Methylorubrum populi: one gene and its partner. The protein of the gene in region 1 interacts with the protein of each later gene in a pairwise test. Links are inferred from orthologs where the notes say so. Each region holds a gene or a part of one and is shown in the gene's direction. Other genes may lie near its edges.

What was found.
Region 2: the proteins of ribD (region 1) and accC interact in binary tests that used the Escherichia coli proteins (3 or more experiments, as listed by UniProt). The link is inferred for Methylorubrum populi from one-to-one orthologs.

What each region holds. Positions count from the first base shown.
Region 1 is NZ_AP014809.1:3,730,262-3,738,343, reverse strand. Bases 2,359-5,225 are described here. They hold ribD (bifunctional diaminohydroxyphosphoribosylaminopyrimidine deaminase/5-amino-6-(5-phosphoribosylamino)uracil reductase RibD), read left to right. Parts: upstream 2,359-3,187; coding sequence 3,188-4,264; downstream 4,265-5,225. Other genes in these bases: MPPM_RS28965 (hypothetical protein), read right to left, coding at 4,923-5,072; MPPM_RS17245 (riboflavin synthase), read left to right, coding at 4,266-4,910; nrdR (transcriptional regulator NrdR), read left to right, coding at 2,583-3,137; MPPM_RS17260 (RrF2 family transcriptional regulator), read left to right, coding at 2,359-2,519. Outside these bases: MPPM_RS17270 (F0F1 ATP synthase subunit B family protein), read left to right, coding at 1-139; glyA (serine hydroxymethyltransferase), read left to right, coding at 506-1,810; more of MPPM_RS17260, read left to right, coding at 2,025-2,358; MPPM_RS17235 (GtrA family protein), read right to left, coding at 5,297-5,725; MPPM_RS17230 (UbiA family prenyltransferase), read right to left, coding at 5,722-7,233; ribH (6,7-dimethyl-8-ribityllumazine synthase), read left to right, coding at 7,565-8,074; transcription antitermination factor NusB, read left to right, coding at 8,071-8,082. UniProt on the Escherichia coli protein: Converts 2,5-diamino-6-(ribosylamino)-4(3h)-pyrimidinone 5'-phosphate into 5-amino-6-(ribosylamino)-2,4(1h,3h)-pyrimidinedione 5'-phosphate.
Region 2 is NZ_AP014809.1:1,196,277-1,204,490, forward strand. Bases 328-3,326 are described here. They hold accC (acetyl-CoA carboxylase biotin carboxylase subunit), read left to right. Parts: upstream 328-1,142; coding sequence 1,143-2,510; downstream 2,511-3,326. Other genes in these bases: aroQ (type II 3-dehydroquinate dehydratase), read left to right, coding at 328-639; accB (acetyl-CoA carboxylase biotin carboxyl carrier protein), read left to right, coding at 656-1,132; aat (leucyl/phenylalanyl-tRNA--protein transferase), read left to right, coding at 2,609-3,283. Also shown: MPPM_RS05575 (LysR family transcriptional regulator), read left to right, coding at 1-68; more of aroQ, read left to right, coding at 184-327; MPPM_RS05600 (TetR/AcrR family transcriptional regulator), read right to left, coding at 3,374-3,997; MPPM_RS05605 (monooxygenase family protein), read left to right, coding at 4,045-4,524; MPPM_RS05610 (DUF2155 domain-containing protein), read right to left, coding at 4,682-5,341; MPPM_RS05615 (SMP-30/gluconolactonase/LRE family protein), read right to left, coding at 5,442-6,539; MPPM_RS05620 (NADH:ubiquinone oxidoreductase subunit NDUFA12), read right to left, coding at 6,645-7,061; MPPM_RS05625 (vitamin B12-dependent ribonucleotide reductase), read left to right, coding at 7,580-8,214. UniProt on the Escherichia coli protein: This protein is a component of the acetyl coenzyme A carboxylase complex; first, biotin carboxylase catalyzes the carboxylation of the carrier protein and then the transcarboxylase transfers the carboxyl group to form malonyl-CoA.

The sequences.
Region 1 (8,082 bases):
CGCCCAGGTCCGCGCCGCCGCCGCCGACGCGGCGGTCAAGGTCTCCGAGACGCTGCTGCGCGAGCGGCTTCAGGGCGTCGCGGCCCAGGATCTCGTCCGCGCCAGCCTCGGCGACGTGAAGAGCCGGCTGCAGGCGTAAGGCTGGTGTCGATGACCGACGGGGTCTCTGCCGGGATTCGGTCAGGACACGGCGCAAATCGGCAAGTTGCGCCGCCCCGAGCCGCTATGCTCCGTCGGTGCGCTTGCGGGATCGGCCTTTCACCGACTTGATCGGTCCTGCGACACCCGGCCCTGCCGGGTGTTTTCGCGTCGGGGGCCGGTCGGATGCGCTGCGGTGCCGCGGAGCGGAGCCGGTCCCGTGAAAAATTTTGAAGACAGGCGAAAAATCACCTGTGCTTGGCCTGTCGTTCCGTGACGTGTACGAATAGTGGCTGAAAAACACCCCCGTGAACGCCGACGGGAAACGGGTGGGTTTGCCCGTAAACAAGGAAAAGAGGCTACGCTCATGAGCGCCGGAACTGTGTCCGACAACACCGCCCTCGATACCTTCTTTTCGGCTCATCTTGCCGAGACCGATCCCGAGATCGCGAAGGCCATCTCGCAGGAGCTCGGTCGCCAGCAGCACGAGATCGAGCTGATCGCCTCCGAGAACATCGTCTCGCGCGCCGTGCTCGAAGCGCAGGGCTCCGTGCTGACCAACAAGTACGCCGAGGGCTATCCGGGCCGGCGCTACTACGGCGGCTGCCAGTTCGTGGACATCGCCGAGGAGCTGGCGATCGACCGCGCCAAGCGCCTGTTCGGCTGCGGCTTCGCCAACGTTCAGCCGAATTCCGGCTCCCAGGCGAACCAGGGCGTGTTCATGGCCCTGATGCAGCCCGGCGACACCTTCCTCGGCCTCGACCTCGCCGCCGGCGGCCACCTCACCCACGGCGCCCCCCCGAACGTCTCGGGCAAGTGGTTCAAGCCGGTCTCCTACACCGTGCGCCGCGAGGACCAGCGCATCGACATGGAGCAGGTCGAGCGCCTCGCCCAGGAGCACAAGCCGAAGGTGATCATCGCCGGCGGCTCGGGCTATCCGCGCCACTGGGACTTCGCGAAGTTCCGTGAGATCGCCGATTCGGTCGGCGCCTACTTCTTCGTCGACATGGCCCACTTCGCCGGCCTCGTCGCCGCGGGCCTGCACCCGTCGCCGTTCCCGCACGCCCACGTGGCCACCACGACGACCCACAAGACCCTGCGCGGCCCGCGCGGCGGCATGATCCTGACGAACGACGAGGCGCTGGCCAAGAAGTTCAACTCGGCGATCTTCCCCGGCCTCCAGGGCGGCCCGCTGATGCACGTCATCGCCGCCAAGGCGGTGGCCTTCGGCGAGGCGCTGAAGCCCGAGTTCAAGATCTACGCCAAGCAGGTCATCGACAACGCCAAGGCGCTGGCCGACACCATCATCTCGGGCGGCTACGACATCACCTCGGGCGGCACCGACAACCACCTGATGCTGGTGGACCTTCAGCGGAAGGGCCTGACCGGCAAGGCGGCCGAGGCGGCGCTCTCGCGGGCCGACATCACCTGCAACAAGAACGGCGTGCCGTTCGACCCGCAGAAGCCGACCATCACCTCCGGCATCCGCCTCGGCACCCCCGCCAGCACGACCCGCGGCTTTGGCGTTGCCGAGTTCAAGCAGGTCGGCTCGCTGATCGTCGAGGTTCTCGACGGTGTCGCCGAGAAGGGCGAGGGTGGCGACGCTTCGGTCGAGGCGGCGGTCAAGGAGAAGGTCCACGCCCTGACCGATCGGTTCCCGATCTACAACTAAGATCGAACACGCTCCTTCGGCCCGCCCGAACGGCGGGCCCGTGCGGCCGCGGATCCCCTGGATTCGCGGCCGCTGACGTTTCAAGGCCGCCTCAAAGTTAATCCATGCAAGGTTTTTCAGTTCAAGGAGTGTACAGGTCATTCCATCCTTGGAATGATGTGCGCTGGAACGGCCTTCGTCTGAAGGTTGTGCGGCGCCGCTCGGGAGGGGGCTCCTGCATCTCTCGTTACACACGGATTACGGTCTTCGTCTCCTGATGCGTCTGACGCTGGCCGAGCCGGGAGCCTGGATCGCGACCCCGATCGTCGCGCAGCGCTTCGGCATCTCCGTGCACCACCTCCAGAAGATCGCTCAGGCTCTGGTCCGGGCCGGCGTCATCGAGGCGCGGCAGGGCCGCTCCGGCGGCGTGCGTCTCGCGCGGGATCCGCAGGAAATCCGGCTCGGACGGCTCGTGGCGGAGCTGGAGGGGATCGGCACGGTGGTCGATTGCCGGCGCGATCCCTGCCCGCTGATCAGCCGGTGCCGCCTCAAATGGGCTTTCGACGCGGCCGAGCAGGCGTTCTTCCTCGAACTCGACCGCCTCACCCTCGCCGACGTCGCGTCCGGCACGACGGCGGCGGCGCTCCGCAGCCTCTTCCGCGCCGAACCCGGAGACGGTGGCGCGCCGCCCGCTGCGCCGGTTCCGAGCGATCCGACTCCTGGCAATTGAGTGACGAGTGGGGCAGAGAGAGGCAGCTTTTGAGAGCGTCCGGGACGAGGTGGTGAGCGCGCGATGCGGTGTCCGTTCTGCGGAGGTCCCGACACGCAGGTGAAGGATTCGCGGCCGAGCGAGGATTCCTCGGCGATCCGCCGCCGCCGCGTCTGCCCGGATTGCGGCGGACGCTTCACGACCTTCGAGCGGGTGCAGCTGCGCGAACTCGTCGTGCTCAAGCGCTCGGGCAAGCGCGTGCCGTTCGACCGCGACAAGCTCCAGCGCTCGATCGATGTCGCCCTGCGCAAGCGCACGGTCGATCCCGAGCGGGTGGAGCGCCTCGTCAGCGGCATCACCCGGCGCCTGGAGAGCGGCGGAGAGGGCGAGGTCACCAGCGAGGCCATCGGCGAGGCGGTGATGGAGGGCCTGAAGGGCCTCGACGACGTCGCCTATGTCCGCTTCGCCTCGGTCTACAAGAATTTCCGCGAAGCGCAGGACTTCCAGGATCTGCTCGGCACCCTCGGCGGCCGGCTGGAGGGCGACGTTCCGCTTCCCGATGACGAGCAGGCCGCGCCCGCGCAGCCGGACGAGGAGGCCGTCCCGCGCCGCCGCCGGCCCGCTCGGAAGTCGATGTGACGGGGCGAGCCGTGGACGCGTCCCAGCAGGCAGCCCTCGATCGGCGCGCCATGCGTCTCGCCCTGGCCCTGGGTCGGCGCAATCTCGGCCGAACCTGGCCCAATCCGAGCGTCGGCGCGGTCGTGGTCGCCCAGGGCCGCATCGTCGGGCAGGCGGTGACGGCCGTCGGTGGGCGTCCGCACGCGGAGCCCCTGGCGCTCGCCATGGCCGGCGAGGCCGCCCGCGGCGCCACGCTCTACGTCACCCTGGAGCCCTGCTCGCATCACGGCCGTACGCCGCCCTGCACCGACGCGACGATCGCCGCCGGGATCGCCCGCGTCGTCACCGCGATCGAGGACCCCGATCCGCGGGTTGCCGGGCGCGGCCATGCGGGGTTGCGTGCGGCCGGGATCACGGTCGAGACCGGATTGCTGCGCGAGGAGGCTGCCCGCGACCATCGCGGCCATTTCAGCCGGGTCACGAAGGGGCGCCCGAGCCTCCACCTCAAGCTCGCCCGCACCCGCGACGGCTTCGCAGCCCCCTCGACCGGCGAGCGGCTGAAGATCACCGGTGCCATCGCCGACGGGGCGGTGCATCTATGGCGGGCGCATGCCGACGCGATCATGGTCGGCATCGGCACGGCCCGGGCCGACGACCCGTCGCTGACCGTGCGGCTGCCGGGGCTCGCCGAGCGCTCGCCGCTGCGGATCGTTCTCGACTCGACGCTTCGCCTCAATCCCGCGAGCCATCTCGTGCGCGGGGCCCGCGATCTGCCGACACTGGTGCTGACCGGTCGGGGCGCTCCGGCCCATGCAAGGCGGATGCTCGCTTCCTTCGGCGTCGAACTCGCCTTCGTTCCCACCGACGCGCAGGGCCGCATCGATCTGTCCGCCGCCCTGAGGGCCCTGGCCGAACGCGGCCTGACGCGGATCTGCAGCGAGGGCGGTCCGGCGCTTGCCGACGCGCTCGCCGCGCACGATCTCATCGATGCCTGCACGCTCATCACAGGCCCCGTCACGCTGGGCGAGGCCGGCGGCCTGCCTGCCCTCGGGCCCAACCTCGCCCGCCGCCTCGCCGACGGCTCCCTGAACGCGGTCGAGAGCCGCGACTTCGGCCCCGACACGGCGGTCACCTACGAGAGGATCTGACATGTTCACCGGGCTCGTCAGCGATGTCGGCCGAGTCGTCTCGGTGGAGGGCTCGGAGCGCCTACGCCGGATCGTCATCGAGAGTGCCTACGATCCCGCCGGCATCGCGCTGGGCGCCTCGATCGCCTGCTCCGGCCCCTGCCTCACCGCCGTCGCCGTGGAGCCGCACGGGACGGGCTGCCGCTTCGCGGTCGATGCCGCCGCCGAGACCCTGGCCCGCACCACGGTCGGAGCCTGGCGCGAGGGTACGCGGGTCAACCTCGAACGCTCGCTCAAGCTCGGCGACGAACTCGGCGGCCACCTCGTCACCGGCCATGTCGACGGCATCGCCGAGATCCTCGCCCGCGAGACCGTCACGGCCGGGGACAATCCGTGGGGCGCGAGCGAGCGCTTCACCCTGCGGGCGCCGACGGCGCTCGCCGGCTTCATCGCCGAGAAGGGCTCGATCTGCCTCGACGGCACCTCGCTCACCGTAAACGCGGTCTCGGGTGCCGACTTCTCGGTGCTGCTGATCCCGCACAGCCTCTCGGTCACGACCTGGGAGGAGCGCCGCGCAGGGGACCGGATCAATCTCGAAGTCGATCTCCTGGCTCGCTATGCCGCGCGGCTCGCCGAGACGCGCGGCTTGCTCCAGGCGAAAACCTGAGGGTCATCCCGCTCACGGGCCGGCATAGGCGGCGGCGAGGCTGTTGAGGATCGTCTGGACCTCGCCGTCATGCGCCTTGTCGCCCGCGGGCGAGGCCCAGTAGCTCACCAGCAGATAGCGATCGCCCTCGGTCTTCGGCACGACCGAGAGGTAACGCAGCACCGTCGGTTTACCCTCGTAGGTCGCCGGATACTCGGTGACCTTGAGCAGGTCGGTTGGGAAATCGACCTGCTTGTCGGTCTCCGTGCCGATGACCTCGACGCCCTGATCCTTGAAGTCGGCGTTGTGCTCGTCGAGCAGCGTCTGGAACTGGGCCGGCCGGTAGCTCTCGAACCGTGGTGTCGAACCTCGCCGTGGTGACGCTGCTCTCGGTCTACAGGCTCTGACTACAGGCTCTGGGACGCGGGCCGGGCGCCCGCGGCGAAGGTGAGGAGCCGGTGGCCGAGATAGTTCGCCACGGCGCCCACCGCGATGCCGAGGCCGTGGGCGAGCGCCTGGGCGACCGGCAGCTTCAGATTCGGCAGCAGGACGGTCAGGCCCGCGAGTGCCACCGTGCTCACCACGAGCACGACGGACGCGCCGACGGCGTTCACCGCTAGGAACAGCCAGACCTGCCCCCGCAGCGATCCCCGCGACGCCGCCCGGAAGACGAAGGCCCGATAGAGCCAGAACGACGCGGCCATGCTGAGGCCGTAGGCGGCCAGCAGCGCCGCCTCGAAGGGCAGTACGAGGGAGAGCGGGATCCGCGTGAGCCAGTTGATCGCCGTCGCCGAGCCGCCGGCGATGAGGAAGCGGACGACCTCGCTGCCGATCACGGGACGAGGCCCGGCGGCAGGCCGAAGGCGGCCGCGGCGAAGGCGATCCCGGCCATGCCCGCGAGCGCGAGGCTCGGGCGGTCTTTGATCGCGAAGGCGACCGGATCGTCGTGGAGCGCATCCCGCCCCGCCAGCAGCCAGACCCGGCCCAGGAACAGGACGAGGATCAGCGGGAAGCTCCACAGGGTCAGCGGCGCGGCGAGCGCGGCGTGGTGGAACGCCTCATTGGCCAGATAGAGAATGAAGATGACGACGCTGGAGAGGCCGGCGGCGACGCCGAAGGCGAGCACCACCGCCTCGTCGGCCGGCTGGTAACCGCGCCCGGCGATGGTGCCGGCCTGGCCGCGCCGCACGGCGCCGCGCAGTTCCGTGTGGCGCTTGGCGAAGCACAGCGAGGTGAACAGGAACATCGAGAAGGTGAGAAGCCAGGGCGACCACGCCACCGCGACCGCCGCGACGCCGACGGCGATGCGCAGGGTGAACAGGCTCCCGAGCGTCAACGCGTCGAGCATCGGCACCCGCTTGAGCCACGCGGAATAGGTCAGCGTCAGAGCGAGATAGGCGAGCACGCCGGTGAGCACCGCCGTCCCTGCACAGGCCGCGACCGCGAGCCCGCCGATGAAGCCGACGACGAGCGCCACCAGGCCGGTGGCGATCGGAAGCCGGCCGCTCGCCAGGGGACGCACGCGCTTCGACCAGTGGGCCCGATCGTGGGAGAGATCGAGCAGGTCGTTCAACAGGTAGCTCGCCGAGGCGACGAGCCCGAGCGCGAGGAAGGCCAGGAAGGCGCTTGCCCAGGCCTGCGCCTCCCCGGCCCGGCCGCCGAGCACGAGCGGCAGGAAGACCAGGGCATTCTTGGCCCACTGGTGCGGGCGCAGGGCCCTGAGCAGCGCACGGGCGCGCGAGGCCGCGGGAAACTCCTCGACCGGTTTGCCGAGCCGCCGGGCCGCCCGCAGCACGCCGGGGGACGCCCCCACCACGATCACCCGGCGCGCGGCGGCCCAGACCGGCAGGTCGGCGGCGGCATCGCCCGCGTAGTCGAAGCCCTGCGGGTAGAGCGCCCGGAGCTGGGCCGCCTTGGCCTCCCCCTTCAGGTTCCGAACCCCGTCGCTCGCCACCACCCGATCGAAGACGGGAAAGCGCCGCAGCGCCCGCAGTGCCATCAGCTCGTCGGCGGCGGTGGCGAGCACGATCTCCTGACCCGCGGCCTTCCGCGCCTCGATATGGGCAAGCAGCGCCTCGTTGGCCGGCAGGGCCGCGATGTCGAGTCCGGCGCCCTCCGCGATGCGGCGCTTGAAGAAGGCCCGGCCCCGCGGCAGCCACAGCAGCATCGCCAGCAGCATCAGCGGATTGCGCCGCAGCAGCGCGATGATCCCTTCGAGGAGCAGATCCGTGCGCAGCAGCGTGCCGTCGAGATCGATCACCAGCGGCGGCGCCAGGGGAGACGCGGCTGCCGCCGCGATCGGGATCGGTGCCGTCTCGGACCTTCGCACCCGCTGGGCCGCCATGCCGGATAACCCCCGTCTCCCGTGCGGGACCGCCATTCGAGGGCCCACAACTCGCGTCGGGGAATCTATCGCCGGTAACGACTTCGGACGGGTTAACCGCGCTCATCGCAGGTTGTGACGGCGGCGCTTCTCCTCGATGTGATGGGCCAAACCTCTCCGGTTCAATCAAAATGCGAGGGATCTCCGGGCCGGGACCGGTGTGGCGCGCGGCGGTACTGCGCCGCGGGCGCGCGCGGCCTGCGTCCCGCGGCGCTTGTGGAGCGCGCGGCACTTGGGCTAACCCTCCGGCCCGCCCCGAACTTTCGCGAACGCAGCCCGGAACGTCACACGCATGGTCTCCCAACGCCGGGACGCGGACGCGCCCAAAAGCATTCTTGAGAGCTTGGCCGGCACCCGTGTGCTGGTGGTTGAGGCGCGCTACTACGACGACGTCGCCGACGAGCTGCTGGCAGGGGCCCGGGCGGCCATCGAGGCGGTCGGCGCCGAGGCGCGGGTCTTTACGGTCCCGGGTGCCCTCGAAATTCCGGCCGCCATCGCGATCCTGATGGAGGCGGGCCGCAAGGCCGGCGGCCCCTACGACGCGGCGGTGGCGCTCGGCTGCGTCATCCGCGGCGAGACGGGGCACTACGACATCGTCGCGGGCGAGAGCGCCCGCGCGCTGATGGACCTCTCCGTGTCCGAGCACCTGCCGCTCGGCAACGGCATCCTCACCGTGGAGACCATGGAGCAGGCGCTCGCCCGTGCCCGGGTCTCCGACATGAACAAGGGCGGCGGTGCGGCGGAGGCGGCGCTGAGCCTCCTCGCCATCAAGCGCGCCGCCAATCTGGAACCCGCCCGATGACCGAACCC
Region 2 (8,214 bases), 2.5 Mb from region 1 along the record:
GCTCGGTCGCCCGCGTCCAGGCGTTCCGCGATTTCCTCGTCAACAAGGCGCAGCGCTGGACTTATTGAAGCGTGGCCGGGCCGCCGGCCGACAAGCGCCCTTGTCGCGCCCCGACTCCCTCGTCTAAGACCGCCCATCCCGCCGGGCGGTTCGCGAAGCCTCCGGCCGACGAAGCCGGACGGCATGATCGCGATCCACTGCCTCAACGGGCCGAACCTCAACCTCCTCGGCACGCGCGAGCCCGGCATCTACGGCGCGGCGACCCTCGCCGATATCGAGCAGAGCCTGCGGGAACGCGCAGCCCGCCTCGATATCGCCCTGACCTTCCGTCAGACGAATCACGAGGGCGAACTGGTGACGTTCGTGCAGGAGGCGGGGGCCGCCGGAGCCGGGGTGCTCATCAACGCCGCCGCCTACACGCACACATCGATCGCACTGCGCGATGCGATCAAGGGCGCGGGGGTGACGGCGGTGGAAATCCACCTCTCGAACGTCCATGCCCGCGAGGAATTCCGGCACGTATCGCGGATCGCCCCGGTCTGCGCCGGTGTGATTTCGGGTTTCGGTCCCCACAGCTACATTGTCGGGCTCGATGCCCTCGCCCATCTCCTGCGCGGACAGCTCCCGTCCGCCTCCTGACGTGAACCAAGAGCCGATGGCCAAGAACGAACCCTTCGATCCCGAACTGGTGCGCGAGCTCGCCCGGATGGTCGCCGAGACCGATCTGAGCGAGATCGAGGTCGAGAAGGGTGACTTGCGCATCCGCGTCGCCCGCAGGATCGAGGCGGTCTCGGTTCAGGTCGCGCCCGCCGCCCCGGCCGCGGTAGCGGCGGCAGCGCCCGTCGCCGTCCCCCCCGCCGCCATGGCGCCCGCGCCCGCCAAATCCGGCGCCGGCCATCCCGGCGCGGTCCCCTCCCCCATGGTCGGCACCGCCTATCTGCGGCCGTCCCCCGACGCGAAGCCGTTCATCGAGATCGGCACCAAGGTCCAGGCCGGCGACAAGCTGCTGCTGGTCGAGGCGATGAAGACCTTCAATGAAATCGTCGCGCCCCGCGCCGGTACGGTGACCGCGATCTTCGTCGAGGACGGGATGCCGGTCGAGTACGGCGAAGCCCTCCTCGTTCTCGAGTAGCCTCCCCGCGATGTTCGACAAGATCCTGATCGCCAACCGCGGCGAGATCGCGCTTCGCATCCTGCGGGCGGCCAAGGAGCTCGGTATCGCCACCGTCGCGGTCCACTCGACCGCCGATGCCGACGCCATGCATGTGCGGCTCGCCGACGAGAGCGTCTGCATCGGCCCGCCGGCCGCCCGCGACAGCTACCTGAACATTCCCTCGATCATCGCCGCCTGCGAGATCACCGGGTCGGATGCCGTCCATCCGGGTTACGGCTTCCTGTCGGAGAACGCCCGCTTCGCCGAGGTTCTGGCGCATCACAATATCGGCTTCATCGGCCCCAAGGCCGAGCATATCCGGGTGATGGGCGACAAGATCGAGGCCAAGCGCACCGCCAAGCGCCTCGGCATCCCCTGCGTGCCGGGCTCGGAGGGCGGCGTCTCCGACCCCGACGAGGCCAAGCGGGTCGCCGCCGAGATCGGCTATCCGGTTCTGGTGAAGGCGGCCTCCGGCGGCGGCGGGCGCGGCATGAAGGTCGCCCGCTCGGAAGCCGAGCTGGAGCAGGCCCTCGACATGGCCCGCACCGAGGCCAAGGCCGCCTTCGGCGACGACGCGGTCTACCTCGAGAAGTACCTGACCAAGCCGCGCCACATCGAGGTGCAGATCCTCGGCGACGGGCGCGGCGGCGCCGTGCATCTGGCCGAGCGCGACTGCTCGCTCCAGCGCCGTCACCAGAAGGTCTGGGAAGAGGGCGGCTCGCCCGCGCTCAACGCCGAAATGCGGGCCGAGATCGGTGGCATCTGCGCCAACGCGATGCGTGAACTGAGCTATCTCGGCGCCGGCACCATCGAGTTCCTCTACGAGGACGGGCGGTTCTACTTCATCGAGATGAACACCCGCATCCAGGTGGAGCATCCCGTCACCGAGATGATCACCGGGATCGACCTCGTGAACGAGCAGATCCGGGTCGCGGCCGGCGGCGGCCTGTCGGTGGGGCAAGAAGACATCAGGGTCGAGGGCCATGCCATCGAGTGCCGGATCAATGCCGAGCACCCGTCGACCTTCCGCCCCTCGCCGGGGCTGATCACCTATTTCCATCCGCCGGGCGGTCTCGGCGTGCGGGTCGATTCGGCCGCCTTCCAGGGCTACCGGATCCCGCCGCACTACGACTCGCTGATCGGCAAGCTGATCGTGCACGGGCGCACCCGCAACGAGTGCCTGATGCGCCTGCGCCGGGCGCTCGACGAGTTCGTGGTCGACGGCATCGACACGACGCTGCCGCTGTTCCGCACGCTGGTGCGCAACGCCGACGTCCAGAACGGTCAGTACGACATCCACTGGCTCGAGAGCTTCCTCGCCCGCGAGGAGGCCGCCGGCGTCGAGCTGCGGCGCTGAGAGGACAGGGCTCAACGCCCTGTCACGCCCGCCTCCTCGTCACGCCTGCGCCCGAGTGCCGGCTGGCGCTCGGGCCGGGAGCGCGCGACAACGCTCCGATGCACGACAGGCATCCCGTGGACATCACGCCCGACATCCTGCTCAAGGCCTATGCCGCCGGGATCTTCCCGATGGCCGAGGATGCGGATGATCCGACGATCTACTGGGTCGAGCCCCGGGCCCGCGGCGTGCTGCCCCTCGACCGCTTCCACGTTCCCCGCCGGCTCGCCCGCACCGTGCGCTCCGACCTGTTCGAGGTCGTGAGCGACCGGGATTTCGACGCGGTGATCGACGGCTGCGCCGCCCCGCGCCGGGACACCACCCGCACCTGGATCAACGCCCGCATCCGCGATCTCTACGGTGCCCTGTTCGATCTCGGCCATTGCCACACGATCGAGGTCTACCACGAGGGGCGGCTCGCGGGCGGGCTCTACGGCGTGTCCCTCGGAGCCGCCTTCTTCGGCGAGAGCATGTTCCACGAGGTGCGCGACGCCTCGAAGGTCGCCCTGGTCCACCTCGTGGCCCGGCTCCGCGCGGGCGGCTACCGGCTCGCCGATACGCAGTTCCTGACGGAGCACCTGAGCCAGTTCGGCGTCGAGGAGGTGCCGCGCCACATCTACAAGCGCCAGCTCGCCGCCGCGATCACCGAGCGGGCCGAGTGGGGCCCGCGCGACCGGGGCTTTCGCGGCACCGAAGCCCTGGCCGCCCTCGGGATTGGCAGCACCCACCCATAGTCGAGGCTTCGAAAGGACGCGTCCCTTCGCGGGTTCAGGACAGAGCCCTGGCGACGACCGGGCGATCCCGTCTGAATCCCGGATTCGTCCTCATCCCGAGATCGGTTCGAGTCTCAGCAGCCGGTGGGCGAGCGCGGCGGCGGCCTGGGGGTCGGTGCGCACCGCCTCGCCGACCATGCCGTCGATGGCGAGCGAGGCGATGCCGTGGACCAGCGCCCAGGATCGCAGGGCTTCCTCCGCCGCCGCGGCCGCCGGCACCAGCGTCGCGACCCGGTCGGACAGCACCGCGTAGGCCGCGGCGGAGGCTTCGCACAGGGCTTGAGGCCGCGCTCCGCCCGAGCGGGCCGAGAACATCAGGCGGAATAGGCCGGGCTGGGCGCAGGCGAAGGCGACGTAGGCCTGCCCTTGAGCGTACAGCGCATCCCGTTTCGTTTCCTCGCCCTCCCCTGCCCTGTCGGCCGCCTCCAGCGCCGCACGCAGCCGCTCGAACCCGATCGTCGCCACCGCCGCGAGCAGGGCGTCCTTGTCGGGGAAGTGCCGGTAGGGCGCCATGGCCGAGACGCCGGCCCGCCGCGCCGCCTCGCGCAATCCGAGGGCGGACGCATCGCCGCCCTCCTCCAAGATCGACAGGCCGGCCGCGACCAGCGCCTCGCGCAGTTCGCCATGGTGATAACCGCCCTTGGCGGGATTCGGCTCGCGCTCGAATGTTGACACTGTAAGCAAGAGACCTATGATTACACCGTAAACATGGAGTGGATGCCATGCCGATGACGGACGAGCAAGCGGGCGCGAGCCGCCGGCCCCGGCGGGACTCGGTCGACCTCTCGGCCTATCCCGGCCTCGTGGTGGTCTATCTCGGCTTCCGGGTCAGCCGGCTGCGGGGCTTGCTGGCGCTGCTCGGCATCGGGCGTGGCCTGGCGCGCGTGCAGCGGGAGATGCCCGACGGGCTGCTCGCACACGAGAACCTCGTCTACGGCCTCAACCATATCGGGATGCGACAGTACTGGCGCGATCTCGAGAGTCTGGAGGCCTTCACCCGCTCTGACCCGCACAAGACGTGGTGGCGGGATTTCAGCCGCGATGCCGCCGGAAACGGTTTCTGGCACGAGGCCTACCGCCTCTCCGGCGGGATGGAGGCGATCTATGTCGGCATGCCGCGCCCGGTCGGGCTCGGCACCTTCGCCGCCGCCCGCCAGCCGGACGGACCGTTCATGACCTCGCGGCAGCGGCTGGCTTCGTAGGAGACGTCCGGAGCATCCGACCTGATGGCATCAGGCCGGTTCGTCGGAATGCGCTCTAGAGCATCATCCCGAAAGGTGGTTTCCGGCTTTCGGAAAAAGATGATGCAAAAACAATAGCCTAGCGCATCGTGCTGGATCCGATATCCAGCACGATGCGCTAGCGGAAGATCGCGTCGAAGATCGATTGCGGCTCGCGCGGAGGCGGCGGGGCCGGCGCAGGGCCCTCGTTGTTCGGGAAGAATTTCCGCGAGGGCTTCTGCTTGGGCTGGACCGGCACGCCGCGCGGGCCCTCGACGTCCACTTGGCCGTTCTGGTTGACCTGTTGCGCCGTCTTGGTCGGGTCCACGCCCTTCTTCTTCGGCTTCTCCTGGCGGGAAGCGAGCGCGGGCACGTCCTCCTGCTCCTTGGCCTCGGCGATCACGTCGGTGCCGCCCTTACAATCGGTCAGCCACACGTCGTAGATCGGGTGCTCGATGGCGTGGAGCCCCGGACTCGCCGCGAACATCCAGCCCGTGAAGATGCGCCGGTACTTGCTGTCGAGCGTCACCTCGTCGACTTCGAGGAAGGCCGTGGTCTTCGGCGTCTCGGTGGGCGGGCGCGAGTAGCAGACCCGCGGCGTGAGTTGCAGGGCGCCGAACTGCACCGTCTCGTCGATGGAGACCTCGAAGGTCACGATCCGGCCGGTGATCTTGTCGAGGCCGGAGAACACCGCGGTCGGGTTCTTGATCTTGTCGGCGGAGGCCGGCAGCGCGGACAGGATCAGCGCCAGCGTGCCGAGCGCGGTCCGGCGCAGAACGGTAGCGGGGATGCGGCTCAAGGCGCCCTCTTGAGTCTGGAGCCGGCCGTCGCGGCCGGGGAACGTCCGGCCGTTCCAACACCCGAAGGGTGGTGGAAAAAGGGCGGCCGGACCGTCCCTCCTAGTTCCGCACCGGCTTGGCGCCAATCGACATGCGGAAGATCGTCGTCGGAAACGCAATCTTCGACGTGCCGCCGTTCATGCCCTTGCTGCGGTTCATCTGCGCCGCCGGAAGCCAGAGGCCGCCCTCCTCGTCGATCCACATCGCATCGACCCAGACCAGCCGCGGGTCCTGCACCAGGGTGCTCTGCGTGCCGTCGGGCGCGAATTTCAGGATCCGCAGATTGTCGGTGTCGGAGGCGTAGATATTGCCCTCGGCATCGATCGCCGTGCCGCCGGTCGAGACGGTGGCGGCGAACAGCGCGACATGCTTGCCTCGCTCTGCATCGCTCACATTCGCATCGTCGAGCCACCTGGTCTCGATCCGATAGAGCGGGCCGGTGCAGGCTTGGTAGGTGAACCACTTGCCGTCCGGCGAGACTTCGAGCTGGTCGGCATGGATCGCGATCGGCTTGTCCTTCGCGTCGAGCAGCACCTTGTTCTCGCCGGTGAGCGGGCGCTGCGCCACCGTCGAGGGATGCCCGTCGAGCACGCGCCGGAGCGTGCCGTCGTCGAGGTCGAGCACGAGGATGCCGGGCTGGCCGGCATCGGTCAGGTAGACCTTGCGGCCGTTGAAGCGGAAATCGTCGATGAAGCTCTTGTCCGTGGTCGCCTTCTCCAGCGGGAAGACCTTGCGGACCTTGTTGGCCGAGAGGTCGATCTGCACGAGCTTCGGCCCGCCGGGCAGCGGCGCCCCGCCGAGTTCGGCCGCGCCCTTGTCGATCACCCAGAGATCGCCGTCCGGACCGATGCGGATGGCGTTGACGCCGACGAAGGCCTTGGACGCGTCCTCGCCGGTCTTCCAGCCGTTCCAGGCCGCGTCCGGATAGGGCACCGGCTTGCCGTCCACCCACTCACCGAGCTCGATCCCCTTGTCCTTCTGCTGGCGCTGGAAGGGGGAGAACAGCCGCCCGTCCTTCGAGCGGGTGATGCCGTTGAAGACGAGGTTTTCGGATTTCAGGACCGGCGTCAGTTCGGCCTGCGCCTGCGCATCGGCCTCCTGAGCCTGCACGGCGCCGGTGCCGAGGCACAGCAGCAGGGCCAACGTCGTCGCTCGCATGGGTTTCGCCCTTCATCCTTCGATGGAGGGACAAGGCCCGACGCGGCGATCCGTTCACCGGCAAGCCGGCGCAGTACCCGAGCGATCAGGACGCCCGAAAAGGAGCTACTCGCCCGGCGTCCACGGCACGTAGTCGCCGGTCGCGGCGGGCCGTGCGCCCCAGGAGAGCTGCGAGCCTTTCGGCCGGTAGGCCGCCGCCGTGCCCGTGAGGTTCTCCTCGTGGGCCTTCTGCCACTCGCGGGGCTTGTAATCCTCCTCGCTCGGAGGCGTGTCGCCGTTGTGGCACAGCCACGCGCGCCAGCCCGGCGGCACGCGGGAGGCGTCGGCGTAGCCGTTATAGACCACCCAGCGCCGCTCCGGGCCGACCGAGCGGTCGATCAGCGGGCCGAGCGCCTTGTAGTACTTGTTGCCGAGTTCGTCCGAACCGACGAACTGGCCGCTGCGCGCCGTGTAGAGCGCGAGCGACATCGTCTGCCCGTTCCACCACGTGAAGATGCGCAGCAGCGTGTCCTTGAGGGCCATGGTTCCTCCGGCAAGCGACGGGTCCGCGGCGCCGTCGCCGGGCCGTTATGGTCGTCACGCGGGCGCGAGTCCAGCACCCCGCGCCGCTGTCGCATTTTCGGCACGCTCCGCCTGTCTCGCGCGCCCGTTAACCCTGTTCGGCCCCGTTATGGGCAGCCGGAACCGTGCTGTCGCCTGTGGACCGAAAAAATTTCCCGGCGGATTCGATGAAGCCGAAAGGCCACTTAGCGAACCGTTCCGGATATCCACAGGATTATCCTGCAGAACACAACATCTAGCGCGGAACACGGGTAGCCGGCACTAGTTATTGACGCAGATGGCCACCCGGACGTAAGGTCCGGGCATCGCTTCGGACGGTTCGGCGGGGTTTGCGAAAGACCCCGTTTCCGCGTGACGGACAGGCTCCCAACGCATCGCATGCGGGGCCACGAACCGGCCGAGGGCATTCCGGCTTTTCATCCATGAACCGCGGCCCGCGCCGCGGCACGGGGTCGCTTGGCTCCGAGGGAGAGGGATTCATGCGGTTCGAGCGGCGCTACACCACGGCAGGCCAGTCTCCCTACGCGTCCATCGCCTTCCGCAAGGCGGTGAGCGAGATCCGCAACCCGGACGGCTCGATCGTCTTCCGGCTCGACGGCATTTCCGTGCCCGAGAGCTGGAGCCAGGTCGCCGCCGACGTCCTGGCCCAAAAGTATTTTCGCAAGGCCGGCGTCCCCGCCCGCCTGAAGCGGGTCGAGGAGAACAGCGTTCCCTCCTTCCTGTGGCGCTCCGTGCCGGACGAGGCCGCGCTCGGCGCGCTGCCCGAGGAGGAGCGCTTCGTCTCCGAGATTTCGTCGACCCAGGTGTTCGATCGCCTGGCCGGCTGCTGGACCTACTGGGGCTGGAAGGGCGGCTACTTCTCCTCGGAGGAAGACGCCTCGGCCTTCATGGACGAGCTGCGCTTCATGCTCGCCCGCCAGATGGTGGCGCCGAACTCGCCGCAATGGTTCAACACCGGCCTGCACTGGGCCTACGGCATCGACGGCCCGAGCCAGGGCCATTTCTACTGCGACCCGAAGACCGGCGCGCTGACGAAGTCGGCCACGGCCTACGAGCACCCGCAGCCGCATGCCTGCTTCATCCAGTCGGTGCAGGACGACCTCGTCAACGAGGG